Regions from separate parts of the Cellvibrio sp. pealriver genome, predicted to be linked through region 1. Evidence: predicted binding sites of a transcription regulator. Region 1 holds the regulator's gene; the other holds the start of a gene.
The links. Region 1 encodes FNR, which switches genes on or off when oxygen is low (the NO sensors DNR and NnrR bind a similar motif). Its sites were predicted from a motif close to TTGATNNNNATCAA; they were not measured.
Positions count from the first base shown of each region.

Region 2: VC28_RS08700 (FG-GAP repeat protein) is a predicted target of FNR. The motif match lies at 4,957-4,970, and genes of this name have one in related genera.

Region 1 covers NZ_KQ236688.1:1,870,221-1,878,023, forward strand. Annotated here, with positions in the region: gene VC28_RS08035 (DUF1349 domain-containing protein) at 1-206, opposite strand, end outside; gene VC28_RS08040 (MBL fold metallo-hydrolase) at 422-1,525, opposite strand; gene VC28_RS08045 (TetR/AcrR family transcriptional regulator) at 1,744-2,340, shown strand; gene VC28_RS08050 (cold-shock protein) at 2,516-2,722, opposite strand; gene fnr (fumarate/nitrate reduction transcriptional regulator Fnr) at 3,257-4,015, shown strand; gene VC28_RS08060 (DUF4202 domain-containing protein) at 4,046-4,636, shown strand; gene VC28_RS08065 (SirB2 family protein) at 4,689-5,066, shown strand; gene VC28_RS08070 (hypothetical protein) at 5,347-5,865, shown strand; gene VC28_RS08075 (hypothetical protein) at 5,953-6,291, opposite strand; gene VC28_RS08080 (oxygen-dependent tRNA uridine(34) hydroxylase TrhO) at 6,357-7,370, opposite strand; gene VC28_RS08085 (BolA family protein) at 7,509-7,803, opposite strand, start outside.
Region 2 covers NZ_KQ236688.1:1,997,715-2,005,517, forward strand. Annotated here, with positions in the region: gene VC28_RS08680 (flavohemoglobin expression-modulating QEGLA motif protein) at 100-1,434, shown strand; gene VC28_RS08685 (hypothetical protein) at 1,487-1,936, shown strand; gene VC28_RS08690 (hypothetical protein) at 1,939-2,319, opposite strand; gene VC28_RS08695 (di-heme-cytochrome C peroxidase) at 2,750-4,684, shown strand; gene VC28_RS08700 (FG-GAP repeat protein) at 5,024-7,300, shown strand; gene tilS (tRNA lysidine(34) synthetase TilS) at 7,381-7,803, opposite strand, start outside.

The DNA of each region.
Region 1 (7,803 bases):
ACAGGCGCATTACCTACCGCCTCCCCAGTGCCAGGGTCGTTAAAAAAATCTTTTTTAGCGTCGCTCGTTAAGGTGACCACATCACTATCAACCACCGTATTTTTTTCTGCACCATTCAGACATTTGGTAAAGGTCACTCCAGACAACTTGATGGAGCATGAATCACCTGCGCCAGCCATGACACCAGAGGTGATTATCGATAACACAGTCACTCCCAGCATCTTTCTGTAGAAGACTGCTTTCTTGCTTGCCAAGCTGCAAACAGTAGTGATGGCATGTTGTTTTGTGAAAACTCTGTCAGTGCGCATGGTTGACCTCAAAAAAAGATGAATGGATAACCGTAAACCGAGCTTAATTAAAGACTACAGCCAAGCCAGATGCCAGCACTACGCATTACAAATCAAGAATGCGCGCGCACGAGTTAGCCTTGGGGCGCAACTGTCGCTTGCGTTTGCGCTTGCGGTTCCGCTGACAACTCCGGCATCAGTTTACGCCACCATTTAACATTCGCTTGTACACGCTCTTGCAGTGCCGCGAAAGAAATCACTTGGCCAAACACAGGTGTAAATAATCGTGAATTGGTAGCAATTGCTGCGCTATTCACACGCTCTAACGGGTCATACCAACTGTGAAACGCCAGATCAAATGTGCCATTGTGCACCGGCACCATCACGTGACCTTTGAGATCAATGTGTGCTTGCACACTTTCCTCCGGGGTCATATGGATATCTGCCCAGTCATTATCATAAGCGCCCGTTTCGATGAAGGTAATATCGAACGGACCATAGCGGTTGCCAATTTGCTTAAAACCATCGAAGTAACCCGAATCACCACTGAAAAAAATAGCCGCGCCTTCCGTTTTGATAACCCATGAGCCCCATAAAGTACTGTTGCGATCACTCAATCCGCGCCCGGAAAAATGTTGCGTCGGTGTAAACGCGACAAGTGCGTTGGGTGTTGGCAATTCTTGCCACCAATCAAAACGTACAATTTTTTCTGCCGCAATACCCCATTTTTCCAAATCGCTCTCCACCCCCAAAGGTACTAAAAATTGTTGGGTTTTAGCGGCAAGTTTTTTAACAGCAGCCTTATCCAAATGATCGTAATGGTTATGGGAAATAAGCACCTTGCTAATGGGTGGCAGTTCATCTAACGCGATGGGAGCCTGATGGAAACGTTTGGGGCCAAGAAAGCGAAACGGTGATGCACGCTGGGCAAATACCGGGTCCAATAACCAATATTCGCCATAGATTTTTAACAAAATGGAGGAATGCCCGAGTTTGATGAAATGAACATCCGTATTGGATAGCGCATCTAACTGCGCGCGAGTCACCTGCTCGACTGGCACTGTGTGCAATGGCGTTTTATTAACACCTCGCTCAAAGAAAAAACGCTTGGTAATTTCCAATGTTTTCAGTAACCCCGGCTGTGGTGATTCATGGGTGTTGTGAAAACGCCCCTCTTTAAATTGACTTGCCTGGGTTAAAGACTCCGGATTCACACTTGCCATAATATTTGTATTCACAGCTCCAACTCCCAAAATGATGACCACAATGCTGACTGCCAACCCAGCAGTGATTTTTGCCAACCTACGCATGACTGCACCCAATAATCGATAATGTCTGTACTTCACAATAATTAAACTACACCGTGCAGTTTACATATTATTGACAAGAAGTAAACTGACAAGTGCAACTTTTTACGAGAGGCGCTAGAATATCGATGCAAATCAAGAGGTAAGTGATGAAACTGACAGACCAAAAACGCATGCAGATTCTGGATGCAGCAGAAGAGCTCTTCCACAGTGCAGGAGTGGAAAACACCAGCATGGATCAGCTCGCACTGCATGCGCAGGTATCAAAACGCACGGTGTACAACCATTTTGCGACTAAAGACGAGCTGTTTCAGGCCATTTTGCAGCGCATGATTGAAAAGCTATCCCAAGGAGCTGAACTGCGTTTTGATCCAAACATCCCTATCGCGTCACAGTTGACGCAGATCGCCCGTGATGAAGTCGCACTGTTAAGTTCAGACGCATTTTTACGGGTCGCAAAAATCGCCATCATGCAGGTGATGCAGCGGCCTGAATTAGCAAAACAGATGAACGAAAACGCGATGGGATGCAAACGCTATTTGGAGACATTCCTGGCAGATGCCTGTACGGCAGGCATTTTAAAAATTGACGATATTCCATTCGCCAGCAAACAATTTGTATTCCAACTGAAATCGTTTGTGTTCTATCCCTCGCTATTTGGATTGGAGCAACAAACTCACGCAATACATGAAAAAATAATCACCGAAGCGGTGGCCATGTTTTTGGCGCGTTATCAAAAAAGATAATCTGCTATTTACAGCACAAATGCTCCCTACTTCCGTCGGATATGCATTGGTATATCAGGTAACGCCAAACGCAACTTTATGTAGCGTAGAGCTGAAATTGAATAAACCCTCGAATAAAAAACCGCCTCAGTTGCCTGGGCGGTTTTTTTATTTCATCTGCTTTTGTGCTGGCAGATTAGAGAGCGATTACGTTTTCAGCTTGTGGGCCTTTTTGGCCTGGCTTTACGTCAAACTCTACTTTTTGGCCTTCCGCCAGGGTTTTGAAACCTGAGCCAGTGATAGCACTGTAGTGTACGAATACATCTTGACCCGCTTCACTTGCAATAAAACCGAAACCTTTTGATTCGTTGAACCATTTAACGGTGCCTGTACTTCTAGCCATATAAACCTCGATGCTCTTTATCAAATAAAAATGAATACCCCAAGTGGAGCTTTGCTGGCGGATTCAGATGTTACTTATGTAGAACAAACCGAGGTGCTAATAGATTTACTGCTAGAACAACGAGGTGATTTACTATAAATAATGCTGCGAAATGGCCAGCCAACCAAATATATTCCCACCATCCATTCATGTAAAGTGGTTATTTTTACGACCAATATTGAGTATTTGGTTATAAAGCACAGGGATAGCAGCAAGGCATGCGGCAATTTGCCGCGCGCGCATTGTCACCAAGCGCACTAATATGCAGTTAATAGGTATTTACGTATCTATTGTCTTTTCACTTTTACCGGGTTTTCCGGTTAATCTCCTTCGGGCTGGCTTCCAGCCCCTTTTTACCTCTCCAGGATAGCTCTTGCCATCACTAGCATGGTGCTTGCCGTCACCGCCTATTTACCCCCTACCCTAAAGCTGCAACAATCGCTTTATCGCTATTTTCCTCACGTTTTGCAGGGATATACATTCACGAGGCCCCTCATGACCGCCAAACAATTGATTATTAAACCCCAGGATGCTAACTGCCCGCATGACAAACGTGTGAGTTGCGGCAATTGCCGATTGAACACTATTTGCCTACCCATCAGCTTGCACATTGACGATATTGACAGGCTTGATGGCATTATCCAGCGCGGTAAACCTCTGCAAAAAGGTGATTATTTATACCGGGCAAATGATGCTTTTGGATCGGTATATGCCATTCGCTCTGGTTGCGTTAAAGCGATTACCTTGAGCGACAATGGCGAAGAACAAGTGACCGGTTTTTATTTGCCGGGTGAAATTGTGGGCATGGATGGTATTGCCGACAATCGTTACACCAATTCTGTGATCGCATTGGAAACATCATCTGTGTGTGAAATTCCATTTGAACGGATGGAAGAGTTGAGTTTGCAAATCCCCAACTTGCAACGTCATTTTTTCCAACTCATGAGCCGTGAAATCACGCAAGACCAGCAAGTCATTACGTTATTAAGTAAAAGCAGTGCTGAAGAACGGATCGCTGCACTACTGTTGAGCATTTCAAGCCGTAATAGCCGCCGCCAGCTATCGGCGAATGCGTTTCGCTTGCCGATGTCGCGCACTGATATTGGTAACTATTTGGGTTTAACCATCGAAACCGTTAGCCGCATTTTGACGCGCCTGCAAAAACAAGAGGTCATTGCAGTCGATAAAAAAGAAATCCAGATTGTAAACATGGAACAATTACGCAACATAGCTAATGGCAATACAAGCTGCTGATAGCTCAGCAATAACTGACGAGCAACAACTATGATCGACCAAGCACGTTTGGAAAAAACACTCGCCGCATTCGACGCTGCCAATTTACAAGACCCGAATACTGAAATAGTGGATGGAAATGCTGTCGCGAAGGAATGGATTTACGGACAGCGAATGAGTGCACAGCTTGTACTCTTTTGCGAGAACCCATCTGAAGCCCTGCAGCTCGCTGCGCGCAGCCAGCATATTTGCCGTTGGAAGATTCCGCGCAGCGATTACCCGATGGACAGAAGTGGTTATAAAAAGTGGCGGCTCGACCTCGCCCAAATGCACGGCGATATTGCGGGCGATATCATGTCTGAACAAGGTTACGATGAAATAACCATAGCCCGTGTCAAAGATCTTTTACTCAAACGCAGCTTAAAGCGCGACGAAGAAGTGCAAGCACTTGAAGATGTTATCTGTCTGGTATTTATCGAGTTTTATTTGGAAGACTTTGCGCGCAAACACGATGAAGATAAGCTGATTGATATCATCCGCAAAACATGGAACAAAATGTCTGAAAAGGGCCATGCTGCCGCCTTAAAACTGCCACTATCAGAAGGCATGCTTGGGCTGGTAGGTAAAGCATTGGCTGCGTAACTCCTTTTCTCTAATCACCCTACTTCATCAACATTAATAAAAGGAAAACACTGTGTATCTAGCCCTTAAACATTTGCACTTAACGTTTGTTGTTTTATCGTTGCTCGCCTTTTTTATTCGCGGCATCTGGTTGTTTATGGGCTCAAGTATGCTCACGAAAAAGTGGGTTAAAATTCTGCCGCATATCATTAGTTTGGTTTTATTGGCGAGTGGTATCGCTGTTGCTGTACATCTGGGAATGTCACCCGGTAGTCAGCCATGGTTGATGGCTAAAATTATCGGCTTGGTTGTTTATATCGCGTTAGGTGTAGCCGCATTTAAAGCAGCGAACCCAGTTACACGCAAAGCCTGTTGGGTGGTTGCACTACTGGTATTTGCCTATATCACCAGTGTTGCTGTAACCAAAACGCCCTTGGGATTTTTTGGTTAGTATTGCAAAACTCACCTCTTTGCCTCTCCGCTCCCCCGACCTTTTTGTCGGTTGTGCATCAGGATCCAGGATTCTGATGCACAGCTCCCTAACACTTCTCCCTTTCCCACTTATCTCGCTGCTACTTCTATAGTATTCACCAGCAATTTGCGTGTGCCTTATCAGGAAACGCTCTATGCAAAGACAATTTTATTTACAATACTTGACGTATCTTTAAAAGTGATTTATATCACAGTCTAGTGAACAAGCCTTATATAACTTTAATAATCGGTGAGCCCTAATGAAAAAAATAACTTTGACCATTCTCTTATTAGCATTGTCCCCACTAGGCTTTGCCTGTGATGAAGCATGCAAACGCGCAAAAGCAGAAGCGGCCAACAACGTGAAGTTTGCCAGCTACCTGAACGCAAAATACTGCAAATCAACAGGATTGGATTTTTTGATGCAAGGCCGCAAGAGCTTGCAGAACTACCGCGACAAACAACTTGCAACCGCACACCGCGGCGGTGCCAAGAATATCCGCAATTTTATTTTGCAACGTAAAGATTGGCTGCAAGAATGCGATAACTATTTAACGTTGACAGAGCAAGGCCGCATTTTCCGCGATAAAGAGAGTACCGATAAAATCATCTCTGCAATGACCGGCACAGCAGATGAGTTACAAAAAATTATGATGCGCCCTAAATCCGATGTAGAAAGTTTGGAATTGGTTACAGCCCCTGCAGCATTGAAGTTTGATGAGCTATTCAAAGCAGTCGATGCACACTATCTGGAGCTGCAAAGACGCGGTTTGCTTTAATCTGATTGGATCTATACGAAAACACCATAAAAAAACCGGCAAAAGCCGGTTTTTTTATGGGTGATTTTGAACATTATCGCAGCGCTATCATGAACTCTTTTTCAAGGACAGTACCGAACGCTGCGGTTTGTCAGGGCGCTCGGCAAAACGTTTGGCCAACTCCTCACGCGCTTTGATTGCTTCCGACTTTGCATCTTGTTGTGGACTTGATTGCCATGACTTGGGCGCATTACCACCGGCTTTTGCCAGAAACTCCAAACCCGAGCGCAATAGACGGGCTTGATCCACAAAACTGATCCCGTCCGGGAATTTGCCAGGATAAACTTCTGAAGGATCTTTTGGATTACCTTCAATGCGAATGCTAAATCCGCTGGCATGAGTTGCGGTGCCGCTCGCTACATCCGCTGTCCAATCATCAAAATTCATAGATACCACTGAGTTTTATTAAAAGGTTCGGCATTAAAGCATAATCTAATTATGTGACAAAATAGCTAATTGTCATTTGTTAATGAAACTTTTACAGCAGTGGTCGAGCGACGGCGCTGCTCCTCACGATGCTCCAATTTTTGTGCACGACGTAATTGACGCTCGGGTGGCAGTACACCTATGTGACCTTGATTGCGCTGTTTAGCTAATTCAATTTGTTTTTGTCGTTCACTGAAACGGGTCATCTGTTCCGGGGTCAGCTTGTCGTAGCAACGCGGGCAGCAAACACCCAGCATGTAATGTTCTGAAAGCTTATCTTCTTCCGTGATTGGAAAACGGCAGCCGTGGCATTGATCGTAAATACCTTTTTCCAATTGATGATTGACCGCCACACGGTTATCAAACACAAAACATTCACCGCGCCACAAACTTTCTTCTTGCGGCACCTCTTCCAGATATTTCAGGATACCGCCTTCAAGATGGTAAACCTCTTCAAACCCCTGCCCTTTTAAATAGGCAGTAGATTTCTCACAGCGAATACCGCCGGTACAAAACATCGCAACTTTTTTGTGTTTGGCAGGATCAAGATTTTCGGCAACGTAAGCCGGGAACTCACGAAAAGTTTCGGTTTTAGGATCTATCGCACGCTCAAAGGTACCTATCTCATACTCATAGGCATTACGAGTATCGATGACCACGACATCCGGATCACTGATCAATGCATTCCAGTCTTTTGGTTTTACATAGGTGCCTACAATCGCCTGTGGATCTATACCTTCCACGCCCATAGTGACGATTTCTTTTTTCAGTTTGACCTTCATACGATAGAACGGCGGCTCATCATAGAAAGACTCTTTGTAACTGAGGTTTTCAAAACGGCCATCTGCTTTCAAAAAAGCCGCCAAACCATCAATGCCTGCACGGGTTCCGGATACAGTTCCATTAATGCCTTCTTCGGCAAGCAACAAAGTTCCTTTGATTCCCAATTCATCGCACAGTGCTTTCAAGCGAGGAGCAAGGGTTTCGTAATCTGGCAATCGAACAAACTTATACAGGGCAGCAACAACAACTTGACTCATAGGGATCACTTATACGGGTTTCTATTTACAGACACTAAATTTACGGGCACTAAATTACAGGCAATTAAGGGCTGACGATGGCCGGTTTTTCGCAGGACGCGCATTATAGGCGTTTATTTTTTGCACAACCAGAAAATTTTACTGATCGTGTTTACTCCCGCCAAGACACTGGGGTGATGCAGGAAACTGACCATTGGATTGCCATTCTTCCGGGCTGAAGGTGTGTAATGCCAAAGCATGAACACCGGTTTTCAGCTCATCAGCCAGGCAGGCATAAATAGACTGATGGCGCTGCACCTGGCGCTTACCGGTAAAATCAGGTGATACAAGAACAACCTTGAAATGCGTTTCGGAACCGGGAGGCACCGAATGCATATAGCTCTCATTGATGACTTCGAGATGTGCAGGCTGAAAGCCCACACGGAGTTTATCG
Region 2 (7,803 bases), 130 kb from region 1:
CCCTATTGAAAGGCAAGCGCCCTGGCAAGCAAGAATCCTTGGCACTGTTTATGCGTCAATATTGCGACCTTACTTGCACCTAGCAGCGGCAGCCTTGTTATGACCGACCCACTCTATCTGGAGCGTTTAAAGCAGTTATCGACACGTTTGGTATCCCTGCAAAAACCGATTCGCATCCTCGATGCCATTAAATGGCCGGCAAGTATCGAGCAACAATTCCGTGCACAACAAGGAAAAGAATTACCCGCACTCGGCAATGATTTTTACCAGCGCCAAAAATTGGCCTTTGAGCCGGATACCGTAAGCCAACTATTAAAAGAATTAAAAGCCGATGTGCGTAGGCAATTGGGGCGCGATGACGCACTAGGGAAAATCCTGCAAGCAACCATCGACCAATACCAAATTGTGATTGAGTTATTGCGCGCGCGCGGCACCGACCGGTTTGGACAGTTCAGTCGCCAGCTGTATGGTTCCGCCAGCGATAATTTACGCGGCGACCGGAAAACGCTGCGTCAAATGGGTGAGCGTCTTTGCCAGATTTTTTCACTGCCCGCTGTTGAACATTTAAACCGCCCTTACACCAATCACATTAACGCCGAAGATGCCGTCACTATGCTGCGCGCACGTATGACAGATTATTTTGGCGAAGGTGAAGTGCGTGTACAAATCAGCGACGATATTGTGTCTGACGCGTCTGCAGGTGGTGACTGTATCAAAATCAATCGTCGCGCTGTTTTTTCAGAGTTGGACATACAAGTTCTGGAAGTTCATGAGGGATGGGTGCACATAGGAACAACACTTAACGGCCGCGAGCAACCTTGGGCAACCTGGTTGAGTGTAGGGTCACCGAGAATTACCGCTATTCAAGAAGGTATGGCGGTATTACTGGAAACACTGACTTTCAGTTCTTTTCCGCAACGGGCACGGCGCATCAGTGACCGTGTGGTAGCTGTGGATCTGGCCGAACAAGGCGCTGATTTCTGTGAGGTTTACCGTCATTTTTTGGATCGGGGCATCAGCGAACATGACAGTTATCGGGTGACACAACGTGTCTTTCGCGGCGGCACATTAACTGGCGGATCGGTGTTTACAAAAGATATTTCCTACGTAAAAGGGTTTGTTGAAAATGTGAATTTTATCCGCAGTGCAATCCAATCAGGGATACCGGAAATTATCCCTATGCTCTTTGTTGGCAAAGTAACCTTGGATGATCTGCCGCTATTGTACGAACGTTATCAAGAAGGGGTGATTGCCGGGCCGAAATATTTACCCTCCATGTTTAAAAACTTGAATGGTCTTTATGTCTGGTTTGGTTTTTCCAGCGGTATTTCAGCCATGAATATCGCACGAGTCCAGCAACACTTCAGCAAACTGTTTGAAAAGCTACCAAGTGTTACACCTACCCAAATCGTTACAGATGCCGAATTGGATTAGATATATACTGCGGAGCAGTAGTGGTTATTAAGACTGAGTTAAAAAGTAAATTATGACGTATTACAAAGTTGTACTCTCAGGCGAAAATATTTTTTTTGAAAATTACAGCGATACACCTGAACCAGTGATTGGTTTTATCAGCTGTAAATTCATCAACGCCGATAACGAGGAATTGGCAGTGGCAACTGCCAAGCGGGATTTACTGGTGCATTGGAACCAGAGCTTTAATCTGGATCGCAAGCTGGGCATGCCCAAATTGACTGTTGAACATATCGCCGAGATACGCGGTTGGTTTAAACCCAAAAGCATCCACGATTATTATTGGTTTACCGATAACCATCACAAACAATTACAGCTGGAAAAATTCACTCAGCCGCCGCGCAAATGGTTCTGGCGTAACGAGAAGAAAGCACATCATCCGGAAATTAATGCAGTGCAATTGGAAGAACAGCATAACAATACGATTAACACTGATAGCGACAACAGCATAAACGATAAATAAGTTTATGCTGTTGCAGCAACTGCAGCAGGCTCCAATAACTCGAATAGCGCAGCGCGCAAACCCGGGGAGTTAATTTCTTCGCTGCGGGCTGACAGAGGGGAGTTTCCTACCCACTCAAACCGCCACCGGTATAAATGCGTAGTGTCGGCAGATTCACGAACTTCAATTAATTCGAAGCGACGCGCATCAAGTCCGAATTTTTCACGCAATTGAAACGCAAAAGGCTCAGCGTTTTTTCCGACAAAACTGGATGCTTGCTGGGTAGGTGCGACAACAAACACGTAATCGCGCCCTTGATATTGGAAGTGACAAACACCTAGATGAACACTTTGTCCAAGGCGATTGTTTAATGGCGTATCCACAAACACAGAATTCATCAACATAAAAGGTTCCGCTGCGTTTTTATTATGGAGTTGCTGTGACAAACACATCACTCACTGGTTGATTATTCGCCACCCGGTTCCGTGAAAAGTCCCTCTGCTGCGGCGAGGCGGCAGTCTACGCACAATTTATGACAGTTCAAGCAAAAGCTACTGAGCAAACACCATCGGCTAGATTCGGGAACAATTTGTTACTTTCTTGCCACCACTCGGTAAACAGCAGTGACAGGTTCTGCTGTTTTTACAAACGATGCTGGTGAAAGCACATTCTGTTAAAGTTCACAGCTAAGGCTATGGGCTTTCTGAATAGTTCCTTAAATAGTTCCTTAATTTTCACTGCTTAACCAAAATAATATTTTTTGACCATTTTTTAATCGAGTTAACAGGCAAATTGCGCCTGTTGTTAGTCATTTAGCTGCAGCAAGGATTCATCATGACTGTCAATCGCCCAGGTTTTTTGCCTGCTTCGTTACTTATTGCAACAACACTTATTATCACCGCACTGTCTGGCTGTACTTATGTATCGCAAGGTGTACTTGTCGATAGCGACCGCCATGCACAGATTGAATCACAAGATAGTTATGGCGATAGCGCTTCGCGCGTTGTGTATCCGGAACAAAACTGGAGCGGAGCAGATAGCCTTTGGTTTTATAATGTCTCCCAAGGTTCCAACCTGATCCCTTACGATATTTTTCTGCATCTGGAAGTTGCTGACAGCGAGTTATTATTCCGCAGCGATGCCAACATGAATCGCCTGCGTTATTTGCCGCAAAAGCCCAGCGTTTCGAATCCTGATGGATTACCTGTGGGCTGGGTTAAAGATGATCATGCAAATGAAAAATACGTGGGCTTTACTTGCGCCGCTTGCCATACCAGCCAAGTGAATTATCGCGGTGTTGCGATCCGTATTGACGGTGGTGGCACACTCGCTGACATGGAACTCATGCTGAAAGAGTTGGCGTTAGCACTGCAAACCAGCCTTGATCAACCGGACAAGTTCGAGCGTTTAGCCAAACAGGTTTTGCAGGGGAAATATCCCGACCAAAAAGAAACTTTCCGCAGCAAACTCGCCAATACCGCCGCACAAATCGCCTCCTACAACCGCATCAATGAACCACGTCACGGTGACCAGTCTGTCGCTTACGGCTATGGACGACTGGATGCGTTTGGCCGCATCTACAACCGTATTCTTGCGCATCTCACTCCACAGAGCGCCAACAACTACAACCCGGCCAATGCGCCGGTGAGTTATCCCTATTTGTGGGACACACCACAGCATGATTTTGTGCAGTGGAATGGCGTTGGTGATAATGAATTGGCTGGCCCATTAGGCCGCAATACGGGCGAAGCCTTGGGCGTATTTGCACAGTTTGATTTGAAGAAACAACAAGGCGATGTCGGCTATCGCTCCTCGGTTGTCGTACGAAACCTGACGCGTATGGAGCGCCATCTGGAGAGCCTCTGGTCCCCTAGCTGGGAAGAACTTGCCAAACAGAATGTATTACCTGCAATTGATCAATCACTCGCTCGTGAAGGTGCTCAGGTGTTTGTGGAGTACCAGTGCCACACCTGCCATGAAGCTATCGACCGCACTGATTCCAAACGCCGTATCACCGCACAATTTGCCAGTTTGCAGACGATCGGAACCGACCCGTATATGGCGATGAATGCGCTCAATTACGCGGGCAAGATGGGGTATTTTGAAGGCGACAGAATCAACAAGCTCAAACCCAACTCACCGCGTTACCAACAGACGGGTTCTGTTTTACCGGCATTGAGCAGTGCGGTAGAAGGCGTATTAATAGAACCCGATCACGACAAACTCTTTCTCCGCCGTTGGGCAGAAAAGCTATATGACCTGATAGGCTCCATTTCAGATAACCCGATCAAAAAGACAACACGGCATCTGGATTTTGAACCTGTGAATAAAAATAATCCTGCTACGCTCGCCGCCTACAAAGCACGGCCACTCAATGGAATATGGGCGACTGCGCCTTACTTGCACAACGGTTCCGTTCCCAGCCTCTATGAGCTCTTTATGCCCAGTTGTAGCGATGATGAAATTGCCAGCGGCAAAACCTGCCGCCCCAACCGTTTCACTTTGGGTGCACGCGAGTTGGATGCAGTAAAGGTGGGGATTATCCAGCGTGACCCCGCGCAGTATCCGGGCCTATTCGTATTCGATACCCACCTGCCCAGCAATTCCAATAAAGGACATGAGTATGCGGCAGGCGTCACTCCTGTCTCCGTGTTGGATGCCAATAATCGCCCAGTGAAAGATGCGCAGGGCAAACCCCAAATGCGCCTGCTGCAACCCATCTCCGACCATCAACGATTGGCATTGGTGGAGTATCTGAAAACACTTTAATCCGAAAACACTTTAAATAGCGGCAAAGACTGCGCCCGGCCCGATCGGGCGCGCACTCAACCTCACTTAACATCATTATTTAAAATCCAAGCCCAGAGTCAGTATCACAATTGCTCACAGTTTCATGACGAGCTTTTGAATAAATTATCTTGTGCTTGGAAATTCACGACATCTAGCACTGAACCAATCTATGGATTTGGGGGTCTTTAGGCTGCCCATTGGAGTGAAGGGTAAACTGCCATGGATACCCAAGACCCTAATATTGCTGGCATTTGATTGACACCAAGCGCCGCGACACACAGAATCACCGACCAGTTTTAAACCTCAGGAATTTGCTGAATGAATATCGACCGTTTTTCGCCGCTGCTAAAGCGCACCACCCTGCTTCTTTCCTTACTGGCAGGCTCATTTATTCTGGCTGGCTGCGGCGGTGGCAGCGATAAAAAATCCTCAGCAAGCTCATCATCGGTTGGCTTGTCTTCGGCGCGTAGCAGCTACACCGCGGCATCTATACCGGCTAATGGCTCAGGTGAATGGCCAAGCGTGAAGGTAGAAGCCCAAAAAGCTAAAGTCCTGACCTTCCAATGGAATGCCGTTGCCGGTGCAACCTATTACAAATTGTTCAAACACGATGCGGCAACCGGTGGGGTTGTGCAGATTGGTGGCAACCTGACCAGCACGCAGGCAACGGATGACATAGGTGTACATGTCCATGATTGGGTCAACAATTACTACTATGTAGAAGCTTGTAATGCGCAAGGTTGCGAGAAATCGAACCTGACATTTACCGCCACTGAAATGATCAAAGCGATCGGCTATTTGAAAGCATCCAACACCGAAGCGAACGATTTCTTCGGTTGGAGCATCGCCCTTTCCGCCGATGGAACCACCCTTGCGGTAGGCGCGCCAGCTGAAGACAGCAAGGCGACTGGCGTAAACGGTAACCAAGCCAGCAACGACAGCAGCAACTCGGGTGCGGTTTATATCTTCATCAAAGAGAATGGTGTGTGGGTACAACAGGCTTACCTGAAGGCATCCAACACTGAACAACCCAATATCAACCCTTATCGCATGCTGATCAATGACCGTTTCGGCTACAAAGTCGCTCTGTCAGATGACGGTAATACCCTGGCAGTATCTGCATTGTTGGAAGATAGCCCATCGATTGGCATTAACTGTAACCAGAACAACTACGAAACAACCCGCTACGGCACTTCTTCTGATCCATCGGATGATTTGATCACCGCAAACGATTACGACATGGGTGCAGTGTATGTATTCACTCGCTCCAATCAAAACTGGACTCAGGAAGCTTACGTAAAATCCAGTTTGATACAGGAAGGCGCGCGTTTTGGTGAGAGCCTTGCCCTCTCTGGGGATGGAAAGACATTGGCGGTAGGTACCACTCTGGATGAAAGACCCTCCAGCGGCATCATTCACTATGTGGGATCTTCAAACCCTGCCTGTTTTGAATTTTATCCATCCAGTGCCTCATCAACGAGCAGTACCAGTTCCTCCAGCAGTAGCACCAGTTCGTCCAGCAGCAGCTCCAAAAACTCCTCCAGTTCTTATAACGGTGGGACAAACTCTGGCTCTGTCCATGTATTCATCCGCCTCGAAGATGGATGGCTGCAACAGGCGTACATCAAAAACTCCAATGCCCAGGCTGGTGATATGTTTGCTGCCAGCATCGCGCTCTCTACTGACGGCAACACCATGGCCGTAGGCGCGACAGGCGAAGACAGCAACGCAACCGGCGTTAACGGAACCCAGTCTAACGATACCTGCTATTACCTCGCCGATTCAGGTTATGTAATCGAGCCAGAGTGTAAAGAAGCAGGCAAATACGCTGTACGTGGCCTCATTAAAAATGGTGCCGCATATGTGTTCAAACGTAGTGATAATGTGTGGGCACAAGAAGCCTATTTAAAACCCAGCACAACCTTTATCAACACCGCATTCGGAAGCAGTATTGATTTGTCAGGCGATGGAAATATCCTGGTAGTCGGTACGCCAGGCGATGCAAGCAAGGCAACTGGTATCAACGGCGATACCGTTCAAACAATTGAATACGCCAATACCGGTGCCACTTATGTGTTTACACGCTCAGGCAGCAATTGGATTCAGGAAGCATTTATCAAGCCTTCCACCCTGACTCTGCATGAGGGTGTTTCCTTGGCAAATGACCGCAGCATTGAAGTACTTGGCGGCGGCCAATTTGGGGGCGATGTCAGTATCTCCAAAGACGGCACCACCCTCGCCGTAGGCTCCTTCCGCGAATCCAGCAATGCCAAAGGTATCAACGGTGACCAAGGTGATAACAGCGCCCTGCGTGCCGGTGCGGTATTTGTATTCAAACGCAACAACAGTGTCTGGACACAGCAAAGCTATGTGAAAGCAAGCAATACCGATAGTGATGACCGCTTTGGCTTGAATGTAGACGTGTCTGCAGATGGTAAAACCATGGCTGTCGGTGCGCATCGCGAAGCTGGTCGTGGTTACTCATCTGCCGCGTCAACCTCTAGCAACTCAAGCAGCACATCGAGCTTGCCTGATGGTGCCTTGGATCAAAACGACAACAGTGCAGAAGCGGCCGGAGCGGTTTACCTGTTCTAATGCCAACTAGAAGTTAGTGCAATAAAAAACGGGAGGCCAACAACCTCCCGTTTTTTATTGTGACTCATTTGTGTTTTTTATCACCGCCATCGCAATTGCACTCCCGGCTTTTCTGCATCTGCAACATAACCTTCACAAATCCATAAATCGCCAACAGCAACCAAATTATCACCGCTATAAACCAGAGGGATTTGATCGCGCAACCAGGGCTCCAATGCATATTCCTGCAATAGCTTTTTTAATGTTTGTGAGTGCGCCCGGCCCTGAGGTTTGCAACGCTCGCCGCCGGTACGATAGCGAATGTGTATATCCGGCAAATCTGCACGCAAATAAAGTCCGTTTGCTTCTTTTACTGCCGATGGCGGGAGCAATTGAAACGTCACTACAGGCAGCGCGGCAGGCAACAAAAACAAACGATCTTGATAAGGGCACAATGCATGTTGGCTCCAGGTGATTTTTACACTGGCATCTTCACGCGATAAAAAAAGCTGGTTTTCAAGTTG